Regions from separate parts of the Salinactinospora qingdaonensis genome, predicted to be linked through region 1. Evidence: predicted binding sites of a transcription regulator. Region 1 holds the regulator's gene; the other holds the start of a gene.
The links. The regulator LexA, encoded in region 1, represses DNA repair genes until DNA is damaged. The targets are predictions, from matches to a motif close to TCGAACANNTGTTCGA.

Region 1 (4,415 bases):
CCCCTTTGTTAAGGTGCCGGCCGCATGGTCGCATGGCCGTGAGATTGGACGCTGGATGCCCCCTTCCCAGGCACGGTCCACTCGCCGCACCAGCGAGTTCGGATACGGGTGTACCTGCTGCCTGCTGTTTCTGGTGATCGGGCTCGTCTTCTTCGCCGCGGCCGGATACATCCTCCTTTTCCACTCGGTGGAGGTGGGTCGGCTCCTGGGGGAGCTGTTCGGTCGAGGGTGAGGCTCGTCCGTGGCCACGGTGTCGGTGGCCGCTTTTAGGTTGGACGCGAGCCACCCCCACATGCCAACGAGAGAAAGGTGCTGATGGCCCAGCCACCCCCCGCCGGACCGCCAGCGGACCCTCCCGGGCAACCACCCCCGCCTCCCGGGGACACGCCTGCCGGTGGCCCGCCCCCCTCATTTCCTCCTCCTGCCTCCCAGGGAGCTGCCTTCCCCATCCCCGCGGCCACCCCCTCCATTGGTTCGGCACCCAAGAAGAGCAACCGTGGTTGCACGATCGTGATGATCGTGGCCGTTGCTGTAGCGGGAGTGATCCTGATCGCCTTCGTCGTGGGCGTGGGGTTGCTGATCGAGAGCGGACGCAGTTCCGGTCACGTCTACAGCGCGCTGCCGGAGTGCTCAGTTGTCGAGGGCGAGGCCCTGGGCCGACTGGTTCCCCGGCACGACCGGGTGATCGATGAGAAACTGACGGCCTCGACCGACCCGCAGGCCCCGCAGTCGTGGGAGGCGCGCCAGTGCCAGTGGAGCACCCCCAAGGACAGCCGCCGGGTCCCCTCCGACGCCCTCGTCCTGCTCTCCCGCTACGAGGATCAGTTCGGGATCTCGGGGCAAGATGCCGCTTCCCAAGATCTAGCGCAGCGATCCGAGCAGTTCGACACTTCGGCGCTGGATGACCTGGGAGATGAAGCTCTCACCTGGTATGACTCGCAAAACGAGGCTGGGTGTGTGGGCACACGGCTATCCAACCTGGTGTTCTCGATCTGCTACACCTCGGCTACCAACTACTACTACACCGAGACTCTGCCCCCCGATGAGGCCATCGCTGAGGCGGAGAAGCTGACCCGCGAGGTCGTTGCCACGGTGCGCGACAGCGGCTCTTGAGCGCCGATGTGACCCGGCCTCTCGCGCGCCGGGTCACATCACAGGCTCTCGTTGAGGAACCGCCTGACCGCGGGGGCGACGTCGGGGGAGAAGGGACGGTCCTCATCGAGCACAGCGGCGCCGGGGGAGTCGTCGTACATGCGCAGGATGTGGTCGGCGCCTTCGAGATCGACTCGCCGCGCGTTGGACAACCCTGTCATGAGCCGGTCAACTTCGGATTCGGTGACCTGGGAGTCGGCTGTTCCCCACAGCACGAGAGAGTTCACCTCCGAGGGCACCTGCTGCGCTAGGCGTACGGGGTCCATGGCGTCGATCTGGCGCAGGAACGGTGCGACGCTGGGGTTGAACAGCGGCTCGATCTGCGGAGGAAGGTCCTCGGGCAGCGACTCTCCGGCGCGGAGGCGCGCAACCGAGTACCGGGTGTCAGAGAGCCACTTCGTCGCCGTGGGGGCGTCCAGTGCTCCCTGGCTTTCGGCGGTGCGGATTCGTTCGGTCAGTTGGCGATCGATGAGGTCGAGGTAGCGGTCGCCGACCGGTGCGACGAGGATGAGCCCGGTGGGCGGGTGCTCGTCGATGACGTGGGTAGAGCGCAGCGCGAAGATGCTGCCCTCGCTGTGTCCGACCACCAGCAGCCGGGAGGTGTCGATTTCGGGTTGGGAGGCGAGGCGGGCGTAGGCGTGGATCATCTCGCTCTCGAACACGTCGTAGCCGACCGGCTCGTCGGGGGAGCGAGAGGCGTGGCCGGTTTCGCCGGAGCCGAGTTTGTCGTAGCGCAGTGAGGCCACGCCCGCCTGCGCCAGGACCCGCGCGAGGTTGGCGTTGGTGTCGGCGTTGGGGCGGGCCTCGCTGTTGCCGTCGCGGTCGGTGGGGCCACTGCCGGAGATGATCAGCGCGCCGGGAAGCGGGCCGTCGGCGTTGTCGGGAACGGCGAAGGTTCCGTGCAGCGTGTCCGGGCCGCTGGTGAAAGTGATGTCGTGTTCGGTTACCGCGGGCGCCGGAGCGGGGGAGGTGGTCTGGGACGGCGGGTCTCCCTGTGGCGCGCAGCCGGTCACGAACAGAGCGAGACAGCCCAGAGCCAGGACGAGGCAGCGGCGTATTACGGCCAGAGAGCGCGACATGTCCCCTACCGTAGTCCGCGCTGGAGCCACCCGTTGCGGCGCCACTGTCTCGGGCTGATTCGCCCTGAGGTCACGGGAGTGTGCCGAATTGAAGCGAAGGCGTTACACCTTGCGCAGTACCGCGACGACCTTGCCGAGAATGGTCGCCTGGTCGCCGCTGATGGGCTGGTACTCCTCGTTGCGTGGCAGCAGCCAGACATGGTCGCCGTCGCGTTTGAACGCCTTGACCGTGGCCTCGTCATCGATGAGGGCGGCCACGATGTCGCCGTTGTTGGCCTCGGGCTGTTGACGGACAACGACCAGGTCACCGTCGTTGATGGCGGCTTCGACCATGGAGTCGCCGACCACGTTGAGCATGAACAGCCGGCCCTCGCCCACAAGCTGCTTGGGCAGCGTGAAGACGTCCTCGACGGACTCCTCGGCCAGCACCGGCCCGCCGGCGGCGATGCGCCCCAGCACGGGAACGTCGGTCGAGCGCTCGGCATCGGCGGCGTGATCGAAGTGCAACTCGTCCCATGAGCGCACGGGGGGCTGGCCCGGAATGCGAATTTCCACCGCACGTGGGCGGTTCTGATCGCGGTGCAGGTAGCCCTTACGTTGCAACACCTTCAATTGGTGCGCGACACTAGAAGGGCTCGACAGCCCCACCGCGTCACCGATCTCCCGGATGGACGGCGGGTAGCCACGTTGCTGCACGTAACGATGGATGACGTTCAGGACACTCTGCTGACGATCCGTGAGTTTCGGAGTGGCGTCCGACTGTGTCGTTGAGGTCTGCTCGGCGTCGGTCCCCCCCGCGCCGATATCAGTGGCAGTGGGCCGGAGTGCGGTGACGGCCTTTCCACCCGTGTGAGGTTCCTGCGTCACGTGGTTCTCCTCCGGCACGTCCGGCCTCCTCGGCGGGTCGGTGTGGGGTGTCAGGCGTCCACCGCCATCGGCGGTGTGACAGCGGTATCTCGATGCGATGTCGTGCGCGCGACGAGGTCGGTGTATCGCAAGTACAGCGTGTCCAAGGTTAGTGCCCTAACAGAGCGATATCAAACAAACGTTCGAGATGGTGCTGAAAAATTCGTCAGGATACGGTAGTAATCGAACGTCAGTTCTATTGGGTTCGCGTTCAAAGGTGAAGACAGTGTGTACAGTCGGATCTGCGTCCGCGGCTGCCGCCGTGCCCGAGGCACCGTTGCCCCCAAAAAACCTAGGCCCCGGTCATGATCCCGCTGGGGCGGATCGTCGCTCGCCGTCACACGCCCAGCGTTCCGTGCTGCGGGTGGTTCACTCCGCGCCCGAGACCGAGGTTTACGACTGGTCCGTTGACGTCCCCGAGTGGGCGGGAGGAGCCGTGAGCACCCCCAGCGGCGGTTCGTCCGCCACAATCCTGCCCTCCGTCGAAGGGCTGCCCGATCTCTCCGCGCCTCCTTCCCCTCCCCGCGGTCCGCGGTTGACCCGTCGCGGTCGTCTCGTGCTCGTCAGCGCGCTGGCTACCGCGCTCACGGCGGGCTTCGCGCTCACGGTGGTGCTGACCATGGCGCTTGGGACCTCCGCGGCCGGAGCCTCCACCGAGTCAGATGAGCTCGACACCTCATCGTCGACGATCGTGGTCGAAGACGGTGACACGTTGTGGGAGATCGCGCAGCGAATACGCCCCAACCACGACCCCCGCAGCACGGTTTACGAGCTCGTCGAGATCAACGACCTCAGCGACACCAGAATCGACCCGGGCCAAGTGCTGCTACTGCCCTCCTCCTGACCTCAGCCCCGGCGGCATCGCATCGGTGTGGCGCCGCGCGATGGCCGGCACCCATGCGACATGGGACAGCAGAGGTTGCCCTCCCACCCCCCTCGCGCTCGTGGGAAGTTTCACCTGGGCGGCCTAAGCCGACACGCTCAGGCGCGCCGCCTCGCCAAACCTGCCTGACTCCGCCATGATGACCTGCACTTCAACCGCGACGACCGGTGGTTTCCGGCGGCCGACGGCTCGACAGTGAAGGTAATTTCCCCACAATATCTAGTGGGCTACTGGAACAACCCACCCAGAAATTGTGCTTTAGTGGGTGGCAGATCAAACGTTCGCCATTGCCGCCACGGCGGAGGGCCGGCGCGCCCGCCGGCCGCCTCCGCCGTTGGGGCCAGCGACGGGGAAGCCAGCCATGCGCACACGGGGGGAGGCGTGCCAGCGTGCAC
Region 2 (4,415 bases), on a different contig from region 1:
TCATCGGAGCTCAACGTGCCCGCCGACCACCTAAGCTCCTCCACCGGCCGCCAGGGAGTGACCCGCGCCAGGAGCTCTTGAGGGTGAGAGCCGGGACGGTCGCAGATCGTGGTCAGCCAGGTGCGCCCCTGGCGACGGCCCACCACCACACGCGGCACGACCAGAACCGATCCACTGGAGCGCGGGTCGAACGTGAACGACCCAAAAGCCACGGGGCCCGTCCCGGGCAGCTCCACGGCGTCGTCGACCTCGGCGGAGCCGAACAAGCGCCCCAGCCGGTGAGCCGCCGAGTCGAAGCGCACCGCACCCCGCACGGCGTCCTCGGGCGCAAGCTCGACGCGGGCGGCCTCGCCCCAGGCCACGATCCCCTCGCCGTGGCGTAGCCACCCCAGCGGCGCTGTCTCGGGCACGTGGTCGAGCAGGTCACGCTCGTCGGCCAACGCGACAGTACGGACACTGAGGTTGGCTGACATTTCGGCGACACTCACAAAGGGAGAGTCTACGGCGCTGACGTGGCCGTTTCTCCGTGTCTTCGGCCTCCCGCCCGCCGGGGCGCCTCTCACAGCAGCGACAGTTGGGTGCCGGTCGAGGATGGCGGGGACGAGGTGCTCCCCGAGCCGCGGTGGCCGCGCTTGGCCTCGCGGTCGACGATGCCGTAGGCCCGCGCCAGCGCGCGCACGCGCTCGGTGACGCGCCGCTGGTAGGCCCGTGGGGCATACGAGCTCCCCCGGTACAGCTCCGTATAGCGCGGGACCAATTCCGGGTAGTGCTCGCCTAGCCAGGCCATGTACCACTCCCGCGCGCCCGGGCGCAGATGCAACACGATCGGGGTGATGCTGGTCGCCCCGGTCTCGGCGATGGCCCGCACGGTGGCCTCCAGTTGGCGCGGGGAATCGCTGAGATAGGGCAGGATCGGCGCCATGAGCACGCCGCACCCCAGGCCGGCCTCGTTGAACGCGGCACTGATGCGCAGCCGGGCCCCCGGCCGGGCCGCGCCCGGCTCGAACGCGCCGGACAGTTCGTCGTCGACGAACGGTACCGACACGCTCACGCCCACCTCGACCTTCTCGGCGGCTGCCCCGATCAGCTCCAGGTCGCGCAAGATCAACGGCCCGCGCGTGAGGATGGAAAAGGGGTGACCGAAGTCGCGGAGCGCGGCGATGATGCCGGGCATCAGCCGATAGCGCCCCTCGGCGCGTTGGTAACAGTCGACGTTGGTGCCCATCGCGATGTGGGCTCCCGCGTTGCGGGAACGCCACCGCGGCCGTGCCAGTTCGGCCCGCACCACCTCGGCGGCGTTGACCTTGACGACGACGCGGCTGTTGAAATCCTCGCCGGCGTCCAAGTCGAGGTAGGTGTGGCTGCGTCGCGCGAAACACCCGACACATCCGTGGCTACAGCCGCGGTAGGGGTTGATCGTCAGTCGGAACGGCACCTGTGAGGTCGGAGACACCTCGTTGACGATCGACCGGGCCCGCACCTCGTAGAAGGTCATCCCCCGGAACTCGGGCGTGGCGAAGGTGCGCGGGCGGGCTCCCTGCTCCAGCAGCGCGGGGGTGGCCTCGGCCTGGTCCTCAGCGGTCGCGGCGAGGCTGTCCCAGCGCATCGCTGTCTCCTCCCGGGCGGTGGTGCATTCTCACCTCACCAGTGTAGAACGTACGTTCGATTTTGGGTTTTTCTGGTCCGCGCTGAGCGCGTTGCGGCGTCGGCGCAGCTCTACGGCGTTTAAAGTGTCCTTGGTCCAGACATCACGAAACGGTTGCGAGGAGATGACTCGATGGGATGGTTCACCCGGTCGGCGGGCGCGGTCGTCGCTTTGCCGCTGTTGACCTCGTGCACTGCCGTGTCGGCCGGGTCCCACCCCGAGCCCGCGCACAACCCCGCCCCTTCCGTTGCAGCAGACGCCTCCCGGCAGGCTGATGGCTCCCAGCGGCGGACCACCGCCCTGCCCCGCCCCGGTGCCACGCCCTCCGGCTCCCTTCCACAGCGCCTGCCTGCCACGTGCCAGGCGGACCCTGCTGAGACAGCCCACCCCAAACGGCAGTTGCGCGGGGTGTGGATCGCGACCGTGCGCAATATCGATTGGCCCTCTGAGCCCGGCTTGAGCGTCGCCACGCAAAAAGACGAGCTGCGCGCGCAACTCGACCGCGCCAAGAACCTCGGCCTCAACGCCGTGTTCTTCCACGTGCGTCCCACCGCCGACGCCCTGTATGAGTCCGAGCTGGAGCCCTGGGCGCGCTACCTCACCGGCACCCAGGGTAAAGACCCTGGTTACGATCCATTGTCTTTCGCTATTGACGAGGCTCACGCGCGCGGTCTGGAGCTGCACGCCTGGTTCAACCCCTACCGCGTCGGGTGGCAAGACCCCGACTTGGCCAACCTCACCGAGGATCATCCCGCCCGCCGCAACCCCGACTGGCTCATCACCCATGACAGTCAGGGCTGGCTCGACCCGGGCAACCCCGACGTGCGCGCATGGGTGAACGACGTCGTCCTCGACGTCGTCGAGCGCTATGACATCGACGGCGTCCACTTCGACGACTACTTTTACCCCTACCCGGCCCAGGGGGAGAAGTTCGACGACGACGCCAGCTTCGCCGCCCACGGCAGCGGTTTTGACAGCCGAGCCGACTGGCGTCGCCATAACGTCAACACCCTGCTGGCCGAGCTGCACGAAGGGATCAACGCCGCCAAGCCATGGGTGCGTTTCGGGGTGTCTCCGTTTGGGATCTGGCGCAACAGCCGTTCCGACGCCTCGGGCTCCGACACTCGGGGGTTACAGTCCTACAGCGCTCTCTACGCCGATACGCGCGCCTGGATTCAAGAGGGCTCGCTCGACTACGTCGTCCCGCAGTTGTACTGGTACCGCGGCTTCGAGCTCGCTGACTACGAGACGCTGGTGCCGTGGTGGGCTGACGAGGTCGCCGGCACCTCCGTTGACCTCTACATCGGCCAGGCCGCCTACAAGGTCGGCGATGACCACTGGGAAGGCGACGACGCCCTAACGCGCCAGCTCGACTTCAACACCGGCTACCCAGAGGTCACAGGCGACATCTACTTCTCCTCCAAAAGCCTGGGCGGGCGCGCTGAGGCGGCGATGCGCCATCTGCGTGCCAAGCACTACGACCGCCCGGCGCTGCCGCCCAAGGCCGACGGCGAGACAGCCGGCGTCGCGGCCGTCGCCGACCTTAGCGCCCAGCGCACCAGCCCCAGCGAGGTCCGTCTCACGTGGACGGCTGAGGAGTCGGCTCGAATGTTTGCCATCTACCGTGTCACTGGAGACGCTGCGGCGGACCCCTGCGCGCTCGCCGACGCCGCCCACCTGGTCGACGTGGTCGGTGCCCAGGGCGGCGGTGAGCAGACCTACCTGCACACAGGTGTTGAAGAACCCGCCGACGACGCCCGCTACTACGTGACCGCGTTGGACGCCTACCGCACCGAAAGCCCGCCCGGATCGGGGAGCCAGGTCAGCGTCGGCTGACACCCTCCGGCCTCCCTGAGGCGCCAGCGGGGAGGAAATCGGCTCAGGAGTGAATTCTTCGCCCCCGCGCGGGATAGAACCAGGTGTGAGGGGGCAGATCTGAGACACACGCCATAGCTGAGAGAAGCCCCCCGCAGGCCGAGGAGGGTGCAATGGCTCTGAGAGAGAACGAGCGGCGGATTCTGGCCCAAATCGAGCACCACCTCACCGAGGACGACCCGGAGTTGGCTGGGCACCTTACCTCGTTTGGGGCCGACGATCCGGCATTCATGCGGGCAGCCATGGGGGCGGGGTGGAAACCGTGGGCGGTGTGCGCGGCGATTGGGGCTGCGGTGATCGGGCTGCTCATCGTGCTGTTCCTGACAACCTCGACCCAGGCTGTGCAGGACTCCGCGCCCCAGCAGAGCGGGGACGTTGAGGTGACGGCCCCCAACACCCAGCCACAAGCGCCATAGCCCTGGCGGAGCGGGCACCACCGCTAGGGGTGGCCGCGCCGGCGTGGCCACCCGCTCCGCGGCTGGACAGGGTTAAAGAGCGTCGAGGAACGACTTGGCCAGTGGCGCGGCCACCGAACCGCCACCGCCGCCACCTTCGACCATGACGGCGAACGCCAGATCGGCTCCGCCCTGGAAACCCACGAACCAGGCATGGGTATCCAACTCCTCCCCTTCTTGGGGGGTGCCGAACTCCGCCGAGCCGGTCTTGCCGTAGACCTCTCCGGTGAACCCGGCTTCGCTGGCGGTGCCGTCAGTGACCACAGCCCGCATCATCGACCGGAGGGCCTCAGCATGATCGACCGGGCGCGGCTGCGGCTGGTCGGGTACGGCTGGATCGGTCACCAGCACCGGTGAACGCCACGAGCCGTCAGCGACCGCGGCTGCCACGGTGGCCATCTGCAACGGCGAGGTCAAAATCTTGCCCTGACCGATGCTGG

Region 2: a site for LexA is predicted at 1,651-1,666, ahead of ABD848_RS03815 (Rv2578c family radical SAM protein). Genes of this name have one in related genera too.

What each region holds. Positions count from the first base shown of each region.
Region 1 is NZ_BAABDD010000001.1:89,861-94,275, reverse strand. It holds gene ABD848_RS00385 (hypothetical protein) at 56-232, shown strand; gene ABD848_RS00380 (hypothetical protein) at 520-1,113, shown strand; gene ABD848_RS00375 (alpha/beta hydrolase) at 1,152-2,231, opposite strand; gene lexA (transcriptional repressor LexA) at 2,334-3,116, opposite strand; gene ABD848_RS00365 (LysM peptidoglycan-binding domain-containing protein) at 3,574-3,981, shown strand; gene nrdR (transcriptional regulator NrdR) at 4,410-4,415, shown strand, end outside.
Region 2 is NZ_BAABDD010000002.1:380,765-385,179, forward strand. It holds gene ABD848_RS03810 (isochorismate synthase) at 1-488, opposite strand, end outside; gene ABD848_RS03815 (Rv2578c family radical SAM protein) at 560-1,606, opposite strand; gene ABD848_RS03820 (glycoside hydrolase family 10 protein) at 1,778-3,481, shown strand; gene ABD848_RS03825 (DUF3040 domain-containing protein) at 3,634-3,936, shown strand; gene ABD848_RS03830 (penicillin-binding transpeptidase domain-containing protein) at 4,009-4,415, opposite strand, start outside.